Regions from separate parts of the Anaerofustis sp. NSJ-163 genome, predicted to be linked through region 2. Evidence: riboswitches for the same ligand, from Rfam matches in the RefSeq annotation. Region 2 holds a riboswitch; the other holds the start of a gene.
The links. Region 2 has a riboswitch for thiamine pyrophosphate ahead of M6G78_RS03035 (energy-coupled thiamine transporter ThiT). Riboswitches for the same ligand answer to the same signal wherever they lie in the genome.

Region 1: it holds a riboswitch for thiamine pyrophosphate, as region 2 does, so the genes downstream of both, thiM (hydroxyethylthiazole kinase) here and M6G78_RS03035 (energy-coupled thiamine transporter ThiT) in region 2, are expected to answer to the same signal.

What each region holds. Positions count from the first base shown of each region.
Region 1 is NZ_JAMYJV010000001.1:74,328-84,309, reverse strand. It holds gene M6G78_RS00415 (cytochrome c biogenesis protein CcdA) at 1-231, opposite strand, end outside; gene M6G78_RS00410 (co-chaperone YbbN) at 233-727, opposite strand; gene thiD (bifunctional hydroxymethylpyrimidine kinase/phosphomethylpyrimidine kinase) at 898-1,677, opposite strand; gene thiE (thiamine phosphate synthase) at 1,679-2,323, opposite strand; gene thiM (hydroxyethylthiazole kinase) at 2,310-3,134, opposite strand; TPP riboswitch at 3,185-3,281, opposite strand; gene M6G78_RS00390 (GTP pyrophosphokinase family protein) at 3,330-4,019, opposite strand; gene M6G78_RS00385 (hypothetical protein) at 4,043-4,222, opposite strand; gene M6G78_RS00380 (MerR family transcriptional regulator) at 4,311-4,763, opposite strand; gene M6G78_RS00375 (alpha/beta hydrolase) at 4,865-5,857, shown strand; gene M6G78_RS00370 (flavodoxin family protein) at 5,870-6,154, shown strand; gene M6G78_RS00365 (flavodoxin family protein) at 6,186-6,437, shown strand; gene M6G78_RS00360 (aldo/keto reductase) at 6,448-7,389, shown strand; gene M6G78_RS00355 (ATP-binding cassette domain-containing protein) at 7,559-9,982, shown strand, end outside.
Region 2 is NZ_JAMYJV010000002.1:134,432-144,413, forward strand. It holds gene mnmG (tRNA uridine-5-carboxymethylaminomethyl(34) synthesis enzyme MnmG) at 1-158, opposite strand, end outside; gene mnmE (tRNA uridine-5-carboxymethylaminomethyl(34) synthesis GTPase MnmE) at 167-1,543, opposite strand; gene M6G78_RS03000 (DUF5673 domain-containing protein) at 1,704-2,294, opposite strand; gene M6G78_RS03005 (3'-5' exoribonuclease YhaM family protein) at 2,296-3,249, opposite strand; gene M6G78_RS03010 (DnaD domain protein) at 3,344-4,345, shown strand; gene M6G78_RS03015 (ATP-binding protein) at 4,348-5,289, shown strand; gene M6G78_RS03020 (butyryl-CoA:acetate CoA-transferase) at 5,385-6,728, shown strand; gene M6G78_RS03025 (DUF6440 family protein) at 6,731-6,907, shown strand; gene M6G78_RS03030 (helix-turn-helix domain-containing protein) at 6,919-7,362, opposite strand; gene M6G78_RS03035 (energy-coupled thiamine transporter ThiT) at 7,481-8,107, opposite strand; TPP riboswitch at 8,177-8,277, opposite strand; gene M6G78_RS03040 (helix-hairpin-helix domain-containing protein) at 8,336-8,581, opposite strand; gene M6G78_RS03045 (hypothetical protein) at 8,584-8,850, opposite strand; gene M6G78_RS03050 (NifU family protein) at 8,852-9,142, opposite strand; gene M6G78_RS03055 (sigma-54-dependent Fis family transcriptional regulator) at 9,274-9,982, shown strand, end outside.

The DNA of each region.
Region 1 (9,982 bases), on a different contig from region 2:
ACCAAAAAGCGTAAATGTAAGTGCTGTTCCAAGAGCAAATACAACGCTTAATAAAAATAGGTTTTTCGTTTCTTTTTTGCTGTTTAACCCTACATAACCTACTATCAAAGGTATTGAGGATAAGGAACATGGAGTAAATGAAACCAATATTCCTGCCAAAAAAGCAAATAATGGAGCAAAAGCAGAGCTTGAAGCTATTATGTTTGATAAACTTTCTATTAGTTGATTCATATTATTCTACTCCCAAATCTTTAAATATTGCTCTGAATTCTTCTTCGCTTAATATTCCCTCTCTTGCGGTAAATAAATGTTCATTAGTATCTTTAGATGTATACTTTACAAGCTCTACTGTTGGAGTTTGTGTTGGTGAATAAGGTTTGCCGTTTTTATCAAAGAAGAAAATAGTCGGTGTAACTCTTATTGGAAAATCTTCTATACCGCTGACATTAGCATCTATATTAATTGTTTTAATGATAATTTTTCCTTGATACTCTTTTGCAAGATTATGTATTGTAGGTTCCATTTCTCTGCATGGAGGACATGTTGAACTTGAAAAATTTAGAATGATTGGAAGATTTTGTTTTTTAAGTTCATCCATATTAAGACTTGTTATATTTATGTTATCATCTACCTTTTTGCTTTCTTCAATATTTTTAAATATATATATTCCACCGATTACTAAAACAATTAAAATCGGGACTATTACTCTTAAGACTTTTTTATTCATATTCCATCTCCTTTCATTTAGTTTATATAGTTTATCATATAATTTGTATTTTGTTAACCATAACAAACAACTTTTTTAGAATTATTTTAATTTACATTATTTCCTCCACATAAATTATATGCTTAAAATAATAAAAAACCTGCAAATATAAATATTTACAGGTTTCTATTTTATAAATTATACATATGATTTAAAGGTCCACTTCCCCTTCCAAGATCTAACCCTGCCTTTAGGGCTCCTGTTATATAATTTTTTGCATTTTTAATGCTTTCTTCTTTAGAATAGCCCATTGCAAGATTACAAGCAATTGCAGAAGAAAGAGTACAGCCTGTTCCGTGAGTATTATTAGTATCTACTCTATCTCCCTTAAACCAGAAAATTTCTCCATTATCATATAAAAGATCATTTGCGTTTTTATCATAATGACCGCCTTTTATAAGAATTGCACTGTCAATGTTTTTAGATATTTCTTTTGCTGCATTAATCATGTCTTCATCACTTTTTATACTCATACCCGATAAAACTTCAGCTTCGGGAATATTAGGAGTGATTATTGTTCCAAGTGGAAGAAGTCTGTTTATTAAAGTATCTTTTGCTTCATCACTTATAAGCTTACTTCCGCTTGTTGCAACCATTACAGGATCAACAACAATATTTTCTGCTTTATACTCAATTAGTTTATCTGCTATGGCATTGATTATATCGCTGTTTGAAACCATACCAATTTTTACCGCATCAGGTCTTATATCAGTAAAAATGCAATCAATTTGATTTTTTACAAAGTCTGCATCTGCATCTAAAACACCGTAAACTCCTGTTGTGTTTTGTGCTGTTAGAGCCGTTATTGCACTCATCGCATAAAGTTTATGAGCTGTTATTGTTTTTATATCGGCTTGTATTCCGGCTCCTCCGCTTGAATCAGAACCAGCTATTGTTAAAACCTTTTTCATATTATTCTCCTTTTACCATTTCTTTAGATAGACTTAAAAGTTCTTTTGTATCTTCAGTTATATTTTTGCTTGCAAAGATTGCAGATACAACTGCAACTCCGTCAACATGACTTCCTTTTAATTTTAAAATATTATCTTTACTTATTCCCCCTATTGCAACAACGGGAATATTTACACTGTCGCATATTTCTTTTAGTGTTTCAAAAGATACATCATCGGCATCTAACTTTGTTGAAGTTGAAAATACTGCTCCGACTCCAAGATAGTCAGCTCCCATTTTTTCTGCTTCTATAGCCTCTTCGAGAGTATGAGCAGAAACGCCTAGGATTTTATCTTTTCCTATTTTACTTCTAACGTCCGTAGCTTTCATGTCGCTTTGACCTACATGTACTCCGTCTGCATCACATTTTATTGCAACCTCTACGTTATCATTGATTACAAAAGGAATATTATACTCTTTTACCATATCTTTTATTTCTAATGCTTCTTTTAAGAATTCTTCATCACTTAATTCTTTTTCTCTAAGCTGTAAAAAAGTTATTCCTCCCTCTAAAGCTTCTTTGATTTGCCCCTTTAATCCTTTTTCTTCACTCCACATTCTGTCCGTTACGGCATATAAAAGCATATCTTTTTTATCTGTGTTCATATTTTGCCCCCTTATCAAGTTCTTCACCTGACATATTGTAAATAGCATCAATTAAATAATTTCTAAATGATGAGTTACCGGCTTTTGTTTCAACCATTTTTTCATATGCTTTTTCCCCTGCATATCCCATTAAACATACGCTTGCAAGGCAGGCTTTTAACATATTGTCTGTATTTGCACATATATAAGCACAAGTCATAGCTGAAAGCATACAGCCTGTTCCTGTTATTGAAGACATTACAGCATGTCCGTTTTTTATTATATAAGCATCTTTATCATTAGTTACAATATCAATTTCTCCCGTAACTATTATTACAGCACCTGTTTGTTTTGAAAATTCTTTTAAAGATTTTATTACATCGTCTATATTTTCTTCAGTTACTTTATCAGCTATATCGGCATCAACCCCTTTTGTTGTACCGCTTCCTGCCATAAGAGTTTTAATTTCGGAAATATTACCTTTTATTACAGAAAATTTAACGTTATTCAAAAGTTCATTTGCTGTATTTGTTCTAAGAGTTGAAGCACCTGCTCCTACAGGGTCAAGAATAACAGGATGAGAAAGTTCATTTGCTTTTTTTCCTGCAAGTAACATTGAAGGAATTGTATTTTTATTTAAAGTTCCTATGTTTATATTTAAACCGCTGCAAATACTTGTTATTTCTTCTACTTCTCCTTCATCATCCGCCATTATCGGAGAACCTCCACAAGCAAGCAGTATATTTGCACAGTCATTTACAGTTACGTAGTTTGTAATGTTATGTACAAGTGGTGTATTGTTTTTTACGTTTTCCAAAATTTCTTTTAACATTTCATTCCTCCTAATATAAAAAAACGAGAAACCAATTAGGATTCTCGTTAAAATTTACTTATTATTTCTTCCTACGTTGGCATTATCCAAATCAGGTTTAAGGGTCGAATAAATTCCTCTCAGCAAAAAGCTCCCCTGTATATTTTATTTATAAAACTATGCTACCACAAGATAAAATATATGTCAACAAAAGCATTATGCTTCGCTTTCCAAATGAATTTTATCTCTTATTTCTTGCATTTTTATATCTGTATAAGAAATAAGGGTTGCACATTCTTTTAATTCATTTATAATTTTTTCTTCTTCTTCTATATTTTTTTTGTATTTAAGCTGATGTTCCAAACTTGCCCAAAAGTCCATTGCTATTGTTCTAATTTGAATTTCAACTCTTAAATTTTGTTTTTTATCAGAAAAGAACACTGGTATTTCCACAATCATATGATAAGATCTATATCCGTTTTCCTTAGGGTTGTTAATATAATCCTTTACGGCTATGACAGTAATATCATCTTGTTTTGCAATCATTTTTGCAAGTGCATATATATCATCAATAAAAGAACAAACTATTCTTATTCCCGCAATATCATTTAGGTGTTCCATAGCCGATTCTACGGATACTTCATATCCTTCTTTTTTTAATTTTGCGGCTATACTTTCAGGTTTTTTGATTCTTGACTTGATAAACTCTATTGGACTGTTAGCTCTTTTAAGTGCAAGTTCATCATTTAAAACTTCAAGTTTAGTTTTAACTTCTCTTATTGCACAGCCATACATCATAATTGCTTCTTTAAATTCTTTAGTTTGTTCTATAAAATATTTTTTTGTATCTGCAGGAACGTTAACAGTGCTTATAAACGTCCTGTTCAGGTCTTTTTCCATGTTCATTGTAATCTTTTAATATATGATATTTATTTCCATTTATGTCCGCAGTCAAGGCATATGTAATCAGGTCTTGTTTTTTCATCTTCAAAACATCCGCCATAAAATCCTTCATCTTTCCCCATTGCTTCACAAGCTTCAAAATACATAAGACCGTATATCATTTCTTCAATATGTTTGCTTTTACACTTTGGACATATCTTTTCCATATATTATTCTCCTTACATTTTAATATTGTATCATAAATCGACAATATTACATAGAACATTAATTGATTATTAATGTTAATTTAATATTTTATAAATGGGCTTGTATGAAAAAATTTTTTATCCTCTCTGGAATATTTTTAGGTATATTATCCATAGATATGTTTTTTAACCTATCTTCATTTCCATCTTTTAAAGCCTGTTCATAATACCAACATTTATATTCAATCATTGAAAGAACCTTTTTTAATTCATTCATTTCTTTTATTATATTCTCTCTTTGTTTATAAAACATCTCTTTTCTTTTTTCTAATGTTTCATTTCCAAGAGAACACCAATACATAAACTCTTTAATATCTTTTATTTTCATTCCGGATTTTTTTAAACACTCTATAAGTCTTATAGCTTCTAAGTCAACATCATCAAAGTTTCTTTTCCCTGATTTATCCCTTTTTAAATTTATAAACAAACCTTCTTTATCATAAAATCTTAAAGTATGGATAGAAATATTAAATAATTTTGAAACCTCTCCTATTGTATACATAATAAAACTCCTATTTTTTTATTTTTTTCCTTGACATAGAGTTCACTCAAGGTACTACAATTATAACATAAAGAAAAATAATATAAAAGGAGATATATAAAATGGTAGAAGAAAAATTAAATTTAACAGATAAATGGGATAAAGTTTTTGAAAAAAGCGACAAGGTTGAACATTCTAAGGTAACTTTTCACAACCGTTTTGGAATAACATTGGCAGCAGATTTATATAAGCCTAAAGATAAAGAAGGTAAACTTCCTGCAATTTCCGTTTGTGGACCTTTTGGGGCAGTAAAGGAACAATCAAGCGGACTTTATGCTCAAATAATGGCTGAAAGAGGATTTTTAACAATAGCTTTTGACCCATCATTTACAGGTGAAAGTGGTGGAAACGTAAGATATATGGCATCGGGAGATATAAACACTGAAGATTTTCAAGCAAGCATAGATTATTTATCTACAAGAGATGATGTTGACAGCGAAAAAATAGGTATTATCGGAATTTGTGGCTGGGGTGGAATGGCTCTTAATACTGCAGCAATTGACACAAGAATAAAAGCAACTGTTTCATCTACTATGTATGATATGTCTAGAGTTGCGGCAAAGGGATATTTTGATGGAGCTGACAGCGAAGAAGAAAGATATAAAATGCGTGTAGCACTTAACACACAAAGAACACAAGATTATAAAAATGGAAGTTATAAACTAGGTGGTGGAGTTGTAGATCCCCTACCGGCAGATGCTCCTTTCTTTGTTAAAGATTATTATGATTATTATAAAACACAAAGAGGGTATCATGAAAGAAGCTTAAATTCAAATGGCGGATGGAATGTAATTGGAACTATGTCTTTAATGAATCAACCTCTTTTAAAATATACAAATGAAATAAGAAGTGCCGTATTAGTAATACACGGAGAAAAAGCACATTCATGTTATTTCAGCAAAGACGCATATAAAGACATGATAAAGGATAATAAATACATAGATAATAAAGAGTTAATGATTATACCTGGTGCAGTACACACAGATTTATATGACAGAACAGATATTATTCCATTTGATAAAATTGAAGAATTTTTTAATATGTATTTAAAATAAAGGAAGTAATTTATGAATGTTTTAGCTATAAGTGCAAGTGCAAGAAAAGATGGAAATACTAAAATAATGCTTGAAACGGTGTTAAATCAGATAAATAAAAAAGGTATAGAAACAAATCTTATTGAACTGTCAGGAGAAATAATTAACCCCTGCAAAGCTTGTTTTACATGTGATGGAAAAGAAAAGTGTTCTTTTAATGGTGATAAATTTAATGAAGTATTTGAACTTATGAAAAAAGCAGACGGAATTATTTTAGGCTCTCCTGTTTACAGCGCAAATATTTCTTCAATAGTGTAGGCTATTTGAAAGAGCAAGTGTCGTTTTAGATATGAATCCCGGTTTGTTTAAACATAAACTATCTGCAGGTCTAAGTGTAGGAAGAAGGGGTGGGCTTTTAAATACAATAGATACATTAAATCATTTTTTCTTAAATCATGAGATGATTGTTGTCGGGTCAACTTACTGGAATATTGGTTTTGGGGAAATGCCTAAAGATGTAAATAGTGATAAAGAGGCCCTTGAAAATATGATTAATTTAGGAGAAAATTTTTCTTATATATTAAAAAAATTAAATAAGTAAGGGCAATAAAATGAAAAAGAATAAAAAAATAAAATATATTATTTCTTTTGTATTAATAATTATATTTTTAATAGGAATTATATTTTATTTTACAAACAAAAATAAGGATTATGTAAGTATGAATAATTTTAATAACTCTAATTTTAATTTTTCAACCAAAACGGTTATGTTAAACAGCGGCTACGAAATGCCACTAAATGGAATAGGAACCTATTCCCTAACCGGCGATACGGCTTATAAGTCAGTAAGCAGTGCACTTAAAAGTGGAGTAAGGCTTATTGATACAGCTTATATGTATCATAATGAAGAAGAAATTGGAAGAGCAATAAGAGATTCAAAAATTCCAAGAGAAGAAATATTTGTTATTACAAAGATATACCCTACCCAGTTTTCTTCTCCTAAAGAAGCAATAGATATGGCTTTGGAAAAACTTGATATTGGATATATAGATATGATGCTTTTGCATCATCCCGGAGAAAATGATGTTAATGCTTATAAGGAAATGGAAAAATACGTTAAAGAAGGTAAAATACATTCAATAGGATTATCAAACTGGTATGTTGAAGAACTTGAAGAATTTTTACCTCAAGTAGATATAACACCTGCTTTAGTTCAAAATGAAATACATCCTTATTATCAAGAAAATGATGTTATTCCATATATTCAAGATAAGGGAATTGTAGTTCAGGGATGGTATCCATTTGGAGGAAGAGGACATACAAGTGAGCTTTTAAATGATGAAACAATTGTAGAAATTGCAAATAATCATAATGTTTCAGCTGCACAAGTTATATTAAGATGGAATTTACAAAAAGGTGTTATTGTTATTCCAGGCTCCAGTAATCCTGAACATATAAAAGAAAATACGCAAATTTACCATTTTGAACTTACCAATGAAGAGATGGAAAAAATAAACAGTTTAGACAGAAATGAAAAACACGACTGGTATTAAAAGACCGATTAATCGGTCTTTTTTTATTTTTATGAATAATTTAAAATAAAAAATATTACATTAAAACTATATAAAGTTAAATACAAATATGTTAAAATTACATCATATATCAAAATGCTAAAACAGATTAAGAAATTACGGCATATTATAAAATTTTGGAGGTTTAGTTGTGCTTCAAATAAAAAATATAAGCAAACAATATAAAACCGGAAGTTTAGTTCAAAAAGCATTAGATGACGTAAGTTTGAATTTAAGAGACAACGAATTTGTTGCTATTTTAGGTCCGAGCGGTTCCGGTAAAACAACACTTTTGAATATTATCGGAGGGCTGGATAGATATGACAGCGGAGATTTGATAATCAATGAAGTATCAACAAAGGAATACAAAGACAGAGATTGGGATTCTTATCGTAATCATACAATAGGATTTGTATTTCAAAGTTATAATTTAATACCACATCAAACAATACTCTCAAACGTTGAACTTGCTCTTACCATTTCAGGTATAGACAAATCAGAAAGAAAAGAAAGAGCAATAAATGCCCTTGAACAAGTAGGTTTAAAAGAGCAAATGCACAAAAAGCCAAATCAGTTATCAGGCGGACAGATGCAAAGAGTAGCAATAGCAAGGGCTCTTGTAAATAACCCTGATATTGTTCTTGCAGATGAACCTACGGGAGCTCTTGACAGTGAAACAAGCATACAAGTTATGGATCTTTTAAAAGAAGTTGCAAAAGACCGTTTGGTTGTAATGGTAACCCATAACCCGGAACTTGCTGAAAGATATGCAACCCGTATTGTAAATTTACGAGACGGAAAAATACGCTCAGATTCAGACCCTTTTGAAATTAATGAAGAAAACCAGGTTGAATCGGTTTATAAAAAATTCGGGAAAACGGCAATGTCTTTTTTAACTTCTCTTTCTTTAAGTTTTAACAACTTAAAGACAAAGAAAGGAAGAACTATTCTTACATCATTTGCTGGTTCAATTGGTATAATTGGGATTGCATTGATACTTTCATTGTCAAACGGTGTAAACTCCTATATTAAATCAATAGAAGAAGATACATTATCCGAATACCCTTTACAAATACAAAGTTCGGGTTTTGATTTAACTTCAATGATTAATATACAAAATACAAATAACGAACAAAAGGATTCAGAAATAAAAATAAACAAACAGCTTACAAATATGTTTTCAACTATTGGCTCAAACGATTTAAAATCACTAAAAACATATTTAGAAAGCGATGAATGTCCTATTGATAACTATGCAAAAAATATAGAATACAAATACGATGTTTCTCCTAGGATATATTTACAAAAAGATGATGAAATAAGACAGGTTAATCCTGATATAACATTTACAAGTCTTGGTATAGGCTCCGGGACTTCAAACAACTCTTTTATGTCAAGTATGATGAGTACAAACGTATTTTTCCAAATGCCAAGTGATGAAAATTTATATATTAATCAATACGATGTAAAAGCGGGAAAATGGCCAGAAAATTACAATGAATGTGTACTTGTTTTATCATCAAATGGTGGAATGAGCGACTTTTTACTTTATACTTTGGGACTTAGGGATTATGACGAACTTGATAAATGGGTAAAAGATTTTTCAAATGATAAAAACGTAACTGTTCCTGAAAATCTCGGTGAATACTCATATGATGATATAATAGGAAAAACATTTAAACTTGTTGATAACAGCGACTGTTATGAATATGATTCAAATTATAACCTATGGCGTGATAAAACCGATAATACAGAATACATGAAAAAGGTCGTAAAAAACGGTGAAGACTTAAAAATCGTTGGAGTAGTACAACCTAAAGAAGATGCATCAAGCATTATGTTATCAATGGGAATATGTTACCCACAAAGCCTTACAACTCATGTTATGGATAATGCCAAAAACAGCGAGATAGTAAAACAACAACTTAAAAATCCTGATATAAACGTATTTACAGGTAAAAGTTTTGATGATGAAGGAAATGATAATGCTTTTGATATGAACTCACTAATGCAAGTTGATACAAATGCATTACAGTCTGCTTTTAAATTTGACCAAAGTAAAATTAAAGTAGATTTTGGTGATTTAAGCGGGCTTATTAATGAAAAATCTCTGCCTGAACTTGACTTAAATGATATTTTAAATGAAATTGATTTTACAATAACCGATAAAGACACTCAAAAGATAATTAAAGAACTTTTAGAGGGATATGAAGAATACGTAAAAAACAATCCTGACAGTGACGTAAACAAAGTAAGTAAAGGACTTTCAGAATATTTAAGTTCAAGTGAAGCTAATGACATTATAAACAAAAGGCTGAATGAAACAATCAAAAATGGCGGTTCCATTTCAAATGAAGAAATGCAGAATATATTCTCTGAAGTATTAGACGGATATGGCGAATATGCAAAAGATAATGATTTAAGCAATTCTGAAGACTTAGCCCAATCAATAAATGATTACCTTAAAACCGACGAAGCAAGACAAATCATAATAAAGAATTTATCAGAGATTATAAAATCACAAAACGTGGAAGAACAAGTTAATGACATTATGGATAAATACATGAGTGAAGTA
Region 2 (9,982 bases):
CCTATTGAAGGGTTACAAGGCATCATAGCAAGAGCTTCTAAATTTAATGTTAAAAGAAGAGTCTTGCTTCCTTTTCTTGCACTTGCAAGAGCAGCTTCACATCCTGCATGACCGGCACCGATAACTATTACTTCATATTCTCCAGCTAAAAAACTCATATTTACCTCTACTTTCCTAAACAGAAATTCTTAAATATTTCATCTATAATATCTTCACTTGTGGTTTCTCCAGTAATTTCTCCCAATTTTGAAAGAGCAGCATTTATATCTATTTCAACCAAATCCACTTCTAATCCGGAGTGAACCATCTCTATGGCATGATCAAAATCTTCTTTTGCTCCAAGTAAAAGATTTTTATGTCTTACGTTACTTACAAGGATTTCTCCAACTTCGTCATTATCATTTACTTTGGCTATATCATAAATTGCTTTTTCGATTTTTTCTATCCCCTCTTGTTTTAGCGCAGATATTTCTATTGTTTTATAATTTTCAAAAGCATTTATTGTTTCGTTATTTACATCTAAATCCATTTTGTTTAAAACAACAATTATATCTTTATTTTCAGGAAGCATTTTTATTATTTCTATATCTTCACTATCTAAAGCACGGGAAGAATCTATGCAAAATAAAATTATATTACTATCTTCAAGCATTGATATAGACTTATCTATTCCTATTTGCTCAACTTTATTATCGGCATTTCTTATTCCTGCGGTATCAATAAATTTAACAGGGACACCTTTTATATTTACAACTTCATCAACGATATCCCTTGTTGTTCCTGCCTCGTCTGTTACAATTGCTTTATTTTCGTTTATAAGGGCATTCAAAAGTTGAGATTTCCCTACATTTGGTTTTCCTATTATGGCAACTTTTATCCCCTCTTTAAGAATTTCGCCTTTTTCAAAAGTTGATATAATTTTCTTTAGTTTAAAAGACATTTTTTCTATTAAATCAACAATTTCATTATCCGTTAAATCTTCTTCATCATATTCAGGATATTGAATTGTTACTTCAAGCCTTGCAAGCATATTTGTAATATCTGCCTTTATTTCATCTATTTTTTCCGATAAATCCCCTTTTAAAGAATTCATGGCACTTTTTGCAAAACTGTTTGTTTTAGCCATAATCAAATCACTTATTGCCTCAGCTTGAACCAAGTCTATTCTACCATTTAAGAAAGCTCTCTTTGTAAACTCTCCTGCTTCGGCAAGTCTTGCTCCGTTTTCCAAAACCAATGCTAAAACTCTTGAAGTCACGCTCATTCCCCCATGACAGTTTATTTCAATTACATCTTCTGCCGTAAAAGAATGTGGCGCACACATTTTTGACACCAAAACTTCGTCAACGACTTCATTTGTTTTTGAATCTATTATATGCCCATAATTTATGGTGTTTTTATCAACGTCAAAAATAGATTTATTTTTCATCTTAAATATTTTATTAATAACATTAAAAGCATTACTGCCACTTATTCTGATTATGGAAACCCCACCATAACCTGAAGGAGTTGCAATAGCAGCAATTGTATCTTCTTTAAACATAATTTACCTCTTTAAAATATTTCCTAAAAATTTATAAATATTTCCCGTATAACTTTTAAATTATATCATACAGATTTTTAAAAAGCTATATTCTTTTAAATTAAAGAATATATTTTTAAAATAAATTAAAACCATGCCTAATAGACATGGTTTTATAATGTTATTTTCTTCTTTTTCCTCTTTTTTTCTTATTTGGAGTAACTCCGTAATAATGAGCAGCTTTACCTTTAACCCCGACATTAGCCCTCAATATTTTTTCCATATTTTCTCTGTCATCATAATCGATAAACATAATCTGTGTTGCATTAAAAATACCTGATTTCGGTTTTGCCTTTATAGACAAACCTTTATGATTTTTTCTGTGTTCTACAGCATAAGAATCTATTTTTTCATAAACCAATGCACCAGTCATTGTTCTTATGCCATATTCATACAATCCTCTTCCACCCAATATACACATGAATAAAGAATATGTGGCAAAACCAAAATAAACACCTATAAGTCCCATACAATAGAAGAATATCGTAGCATTTAAAATTTTAAGCATATCCAATATCAAGATAGCTGCTATTATTATAACAACATATAAAAGCTGCCATTTAAAATCGGTGTTACCCAACCCTTTCGGAGCTGCATAAACCATTTTCCCCAACTTTTTATTATTTTTTGAAAAACCCCAAACCTTAATTGCAAGCATCCCGAAATATCCAATAAAAAATATTACGAGAGAAGCTGCCATCTGTACACTCATATTATTTTTCCTCCGTATTTTCTATATTATAGTGATATATGTTTCTGTTATCAAGCATTCTTACTCTGCTTGAGAATTCATTTTCTTTTGTTGCATTAAAAGCTGTCTGCATTTGATTCATTCTCGAATCCAAAATATCAAGATAATGAAGCATTTCTGCTTCCGGTATCATAGGGTATTTAGGAGAACCAAACTCAGGATGATAATGATGTGAAAGAACCATATGTTTAAGCAAAAGCGGAACTTCGCTTTCAATATTTAAGTTTCTGCTTACATTATCTATTTCACAAATGCACTGAATTATATGTCCAAGAAGTTGTCCGTCTTTTGTATAACTTTCAACAACTCCCAAATCATTACATTCCATTTCTTCTGTTTTACATATATCATGAAGTATAACGCCTGCAAAAAGCAAATCCGTATTTAAAAATGTATATGTAGCACTAAGTTTTTTTGCATTTGTAAGCATTGTGAAAGTATGAAATAATAGTCCACTTTTCATTGCATGATGAAAAGATTTTGCCGCAGGATATGTTTTAAATTTGTATTCATACTTATCAATTAAAGTCTTTGTGATAAGTTTAATATCCTTATTTTTGAAATTATTTATAGTTAAAATAATTTCTTCAAACATCTTATCAGCATTAAAAGGTGCGGCTTCAACAAGCTTATTCATTTCTTCATCGTTCAATTTAACTTTTTCAATATGTTCAATCTTAACTTGAGGATTTGAACCAAAGCTGTCTACTTCACCGCTTACTTTTACAACATCACCGGCTTTAAAACTATCCTTTTGACCTTCTTCCACATTCCATAATTTTGCGGCAATTTCACCGCTTTTATCTTTAAGGATTATATCAAGATAATCTTTACCTGTTCTTGTCTTTCTAAGCATAACGCTCTTTAAAATAAAATTATCGAATACCTTATCGCTAACTTTTAAATTACTAATCATTTACTACCTCGTAAAATTAAAATACATATTATATTCTACACTAAAGTTACAAAATATGCTATAATTGTTTTACTTTATTTTGGAGAAATTTTAAATGAATAGATTTGAATTTATAAACAACAACGATGATATAGGTGTAACAATAGTAGAAAATATTTTTATAAACCACTTTATGCCAATGGCAAGAGGAGATTATGTCAAAGTATATTTATATGGACTAAAATGTACACAAAACCCAATATCTGAAATGCCTTCAAATAAAAAAATCGCAAACACTCTTGGAATGAGTGAAGGTGATGTAGTAAAAGCGTTTAAATATTGGCATGAAAAACAAGTTTTAACTTTTATTCATACAGATAAAAGAAACTATGTAATTCAATATAAAAATATATCTACTATGATATTTACTCCTGAAAAATTCAAGAAAAACGGTTCTTACAGCGAAACAATAGAATATAACACCAAAAAACAAAGTTTATTTGACGAACTTAGTAAAGAATTTGAAGCTTCCATTGAGGAAGGTGGACTTGGAAGACCGATATCACATCAAGAAATGGAAATGTTCTCTGACTGGATGGAAGATTATTCTTTTAGTACAGAAACCGTTAAATTAATAGTAAATACATGTCTTATTAAAAGGAAAATAAAACAAAGAAAATATTGGAATGCAGTGGCAATGGACTTCCACTCAAAAGGAATAAAAACCTTTGACGAAGCCGCAATGGAATTTAACAAAAGCGATAAAAGATATCAAGAATATCAAAAAATATTTAAATATCTTGGACTTAATACAAGAGGAACATTTATTACAAAACCTGAAGAAAATCTTGTGGATAAATGGCTTGATGAATATAAATTAAGTATGGAACAAATTTTAAAAGCCTGTGACGAAACCATTGCAACAAACAAACCAAGCTTTAAATATGTTGATAGTGTAATTTATAGCATGTATATAAACAAAGATAAAAACACAAAACCTCAAAACAGCAATAAACAATATAATAAACCTTCAAGTACAAAAGAAACGATACAAGCAGATCTTGATTATGAATATTATAATGAAGAAGATATTATAAAAATGATGAGTGAGGATTAATCATGAATATTAACGAAAAAAAAATGATTGATTTTAACAATAAAAGACATTTAAAAGAAAAAGAATTAGAAAGAAAAATAGATTATGTAAAACAAAATTATCCTGAAATAAAGAAAATCCTTAACGAAATTAACGAACTTGGAATAAGCGCTTGTCTTGGTAATCTAAGTAGTGAAAAATACAAAGAAAAAGAAACAAAACTAAATAATCAATTAAGAGAAGAATTAATAAAAAAGGGTTTTGATGAAAATTTCTTGGAGGTAAAATACGACTGTAATAAATGCAAAGATACAGGATATATAAACGGACATATGTGTGATTGCTTAAAAGAATTTTTACATTTTAATGTAAAACCTCACCCTTTACTTTTTAGAAAGGGAAGCTTTGAAGAATTTAATGAAAATCTATTTACTAATGAATCAAAAAAAGGAGAAATATCACCAAGGGAAAATATTTTAAAAAATAAACAACAATCTTTAAGGTTTATAAATGAATTTAATGACAGTAATAATAACATAGGTTTACTAATGTCAGGTAAAGTTGGAAGTGGAAAGACTTTTCTTGCAGCTGCAACAGGAAAGGTTTTATTAAAAAAAGGATATAGTGTTGTTTGTTTAACTGCAAGAGAATTTGAAGATGCAATAAAAAATTTCTCTAATCCATCTTTAGAAGAACATAAACAAAATATATTAAATGCAGATTTATTAATTCTTGATGACCTTGGAATAGAAACCCAAAGTGAATATGTTAACAATGAAATATTAAAATTAATTGATTATAGAATCACTTACAATAAAAAAATGATAATAACAACAAATCTTAATCTCAATGAAATAAGCGATAAATACAAATCAAGAATATATTCAAGGATAGTAAGTAATTTTAAATATTTACATTTTATCAGTTCAGATATAAGAATAAGAAATAAAATGAGAAAAAAATAAGTAATTTTTTACTGATTTAAAACTTTAAGCTATTGACCCTTAATAGTTATTAATGATAAAATATAAATAATTCAAATAAACGAGAGGATACTAATATGGATTATAAAAAAGAATATGAACAAAAATTAGTAAGTGCTGAACAAGCAGCAAAAACAGTAAAATCAGGCGATTGGATTGATTACGGTTGGACAGCAACAACTCCTGTTGCATTCGACAAAGAATTAGCAAAATTAATGCCTAACTTAAAAGACGTAAACGTAAGAGGCGGTATCTTAATGTGGGAACCTGAAATCTTCAAATTGGAAGATGCAAAAGATCATTTCACATGGAACTCTTGGCATATGGGAGGAATTGAAAGAAAAGCTGTAGCAAAAGGATTTTCATTCTATTCTCCAATTCGTTACTCAGAACTTCCAAGATACTATAGAGATGGAAATACTCCAGGAGCAGATGTTGCTGTTATGCAAGTTTCTCCAATGGATAACCATGGATACTTTAGTTTTGGACCAAGTGCTTCACACTTAATGGCTGTATGCGAAACAGCAAAAAAAATTATTGTTGAAGTAAACGAAAATGTACCAAGATGTTTAGGAGGATTTGAATCTGCAGTTCACATCTCAAATGTAGATATGATTATCGAAGGAGACAACCCTCCAATGGCTGAAATGGGTGGCGGTGGAGCTGCAACAGACGTTGATAAAACAGTTGCAAAACTAATCGTTGAAGAAATCCCTAATGGAGCTTGTTTACAACTTGGTATCGGTGGAATGCCAAACGCAGTTGGTTCTTTAATCGCAGAATCAGACTTAAAAGACCTTGGTGTTCATACAGAAATGTTTGTAGACGGTTTTGTTGATATTGCAAACGCAGGCAAAATCAATGGTTCTAAAAAGAACTTAAACAGATTCCGTCAAACATATGCATTCGCAGCAGGTACAAAAAAATTATATGATTACTTAAATGACAACCCAGAATGTATGTCAGTTCCTGTTGATTATACAAACGATGTAAGAGTTATCTCTGAACATGATAACTTCATCTCAATCAACAATGCTGTTGATATTGACTTATTCGGACAAGTAAGCTCTGAATCTTCAGGAACAAAACAAATTTCTGGAGCAGGCGGACAACTTGACTTCGTTCTTGGTGCTTACTTATCAAAAGGAGGTAAAAGCTTTATCTGCTTATCTTCTACATTCAAAAACAAACAAGGTGAATTAAAATCTCGTATCTTACCAACACTTCACCCTGGTTCAGTAGTTACAGATACAAGAGCAAATACTCACTATGTTGTAACAGAATATGGTAAAGTAAACTTAAAAGGACTTTCTACATGGCAAAAAGCTGAAGCTTTAATCAGTGTTGCTCATCCTGACTTCAGAGAAGAACTTATTAAAGAAGCAGAAAAAATGAACATCTGGAGAAGAAGCAATAAATAACAATGAAAAAAAGATTCATAAAAGTTCATAGTGAAGGAACAATAAAAGGTAATGAAATTTGGGTTGACAGAGAAACAGGAGTAAATTATTTATTCCATTTCGACGGAACAGCAAGTGGACTTACCCCTTTACTAAACAAGGACGGAAAACCTTTAGTTACTCCAATATATGATGAATAAAAAAGGACTGTTTAACAGTCCTTTTCTTTTTTTTCAATATTTAAAAATGCTTTATAAAACACATCTTTTAAAACGAGCACAGCATCTTCAAGAGAATAATCATATTTTTTCATTGCTTCTTTTATCATATTCTCAAAATGAGACAAATAGTAATCCATATCTATTTCATCTTGATATTTAGTTAAAATAGGATAAACTTTAGTCCAGTCTATTTCAAGCCCTTTTTCTCCGTTTTTTACTTCAAGCTTATTATTTTTTTCTTCACCTGTTAATAAATAATCTATACTTACCTCAAGTATATCACAAAGTTCTATAAGCTTATTTGTCCCAACTAAAATAATATCCTGCTCCCATTTTGAAACTGTTTGTCTTGATACTCCAAGTTTTTCTGAAAGCTGTTCTTGTGTCAAATTAAGATTTCTTCTTTCACGTGCTATTCTTTGTCCTATACTCATAACATTCCTCCAAACTATATTAAAATAATTATAACACTAAAAACTAAATTATAAATATACTACAAAGTTCAAAAAGCACTCCTTAATAATAAAAAAGAAGAAGTAAAACACTTCTTCCTTAAATATTATTTTTAACTCTTTCAAATCCTTTTTTTACAGCCGGTATTGAAATTACAATAATTGTAAGAATTGCTTCAGCTCCTATATATATTCCGTTATATACCAAAGAATAAGCAAGTGGCGACCAGCCTGCCCAAGCATATTCAGCAAAAAATATAAAACCTGAAAGGACTGCAAAAATATATCTTCCGATAACACCAACTATATATCCCTTTAACAAACCGTTTTTTGATTTATAAAATATTCCGGATAAACCAAGAGCCCCAAAAGCAAGTAAATAATCAACGATAACCTGCAAAGGAAAAACTATGTAAGGTTCAATAATCAGTTGCAAAATACCATATGCAGCACCTGTTAAAATACCTGTTGCAGGACCAAAAAAATAACCCGCCAAGCATACAAATAACATACTACATAAAGTTACGGAACCTCCAAATGGAAACTCATATACTTTAAGCATTGATGCTACTGTTCCAAGAGCAATAATCATTGCACAAAAAACCATTTTTTTTGTACTGATACTTTTTTGTTTTTCTTTCTTATTTGATTTTGATAAATATACACCTATAACCAATGCCGCAATAAGTAAAACTGCTAAAGTTATATATCCTATTGTTGTTGGCATATAACCGTCAGGTGTAGATGATACAAAAATTTACATAAAAATACCTCCTTTTATAAACATAGGAGGGGTTAAGAAAATATTTAGCTTCCTTACGCCGGCATAACCCGGATCAAGTAGTAAGGGTAAACACGAATAGTTCTCTCAGCCCATAGGCTCCCCTAGCTTATTTGTATTATTTTGATTTCACAATATTTTACCACTGACAACATAATATGTCAAATACTAGTATTATTTATCTTTAAAATCCCACCACTTTTTATTCTCTCTATCTTCTCCTTCGTTCGCATAATACACAGCACATCTATATACATAAAGCTGACACCTGTCAACTTTACAGCCTTTTTGTTCACATTCCTTTAAATATATTTTTTCAGGATCTTCTCCTTTTAAGGACTCAATATTTTTATACCCTAACATTATTAAATCTTCTTCTGTTTTCTTCCCTACACCTGGTATTTTTCTAAGTTCACCCATAATCAATTCCTTTGTGATTTATTTAATAAAATAGATTTTATTTTATAAAAATCTTCCTTATCCTTTAAAATATATTTATTTTCAATTTTTATTTTATCCATACAAACGCAGGCATTATTACATCCGCATACAATAAACGCAATATCACAAATGTGATTATCATCATAATAAAAACATAAATCAGGGAATTCCTTTTTTAATTTTTCAACTTCACTAACCCTGTTATATGTTTCATTGCAGCCGCCACAGTATTTTAAATATACGTTCATTTTATTTCCCTTTTAGAAAATTTTTTGCAAAATCAAGAAGTTCGTCATTTACTCCCTCAACAAGAATTACATCTTTTATGCTTGGTATTTCTTTTAATAAGTTATATTTTATAAGTTCTTCATTTGTTGTCTTTGCACTTACACAGTTTGCACATTGACCTATTAATTTTACTTTCAGTATTCCTTCTTTATATTCCTTTATAACAACATTACCGCCGTGATTTTTTAAATAAGGACGAACTTTATCATTTAAAACTTTTTCTATTTCTATTATCTTATCATCTTTTAACATAACTCTACCTCTATAAAATTATATAAAACAATTATATTTTTTTCAAATATATTTTTTCCTTATATTAATAAACCAGGTTGTTGCATTCTTGCAACATGCATAGTAAAATACAATTATATACGAGGTGTAAAATGGAAAATAATATCTTTAATAATCTCCAAGAAGCAAATGAAAGACTTGATGCAATAATAGAAAACTCATTTGACGGTATTTATATAACAGATAATAAAGCAAATACAATAAAAGTAAATAAATCTTATGAGGTAATTACAGGCTTAAAAAAAGAAGAAGTTTTAGGTAAAAACATGATTGACCTTATAAAAAATAATGTCATATCCATATCAGGTTCGGTCTTGGCTCTTCAAAAAAAAGAACCAATAACCCTTCAACAAGAATTTAAAACTGGGAAAAAAGCGCTAATAACAAGCTCCCCTGTTTTTGACAAAAAGGGTAATATAATAATGGTTGTAACAAACGTAAGAGATTTAACGGAAATTTACAAATTAAAAAAAGAAGTAGAAAAAAACAGCTTCTTAAAAAACGAAAATAAAAATATAGAATCAACTGATTTTAAAGAAAATGAAAAGATTATTTGTGTTGATGAAAATTCAAAGCAAGTTTTAAATATTGCAAAAAAAGTTGCAGACCTTGACACAACGGTAATGCTTATTGGACAAACAGGAGTAGGTAAAGAACTTTTTGCAAATTATATTTTAAATAACAGTAACAGAAAAAATGAACCTTTTATAAAAGTCAACTGTGGTGCTATATCCCCATCTCTTGCGGAAAGTGAACTTTTTGGATATGAGAAAGGATCATTTACAGGAGCAGACAAAAAAG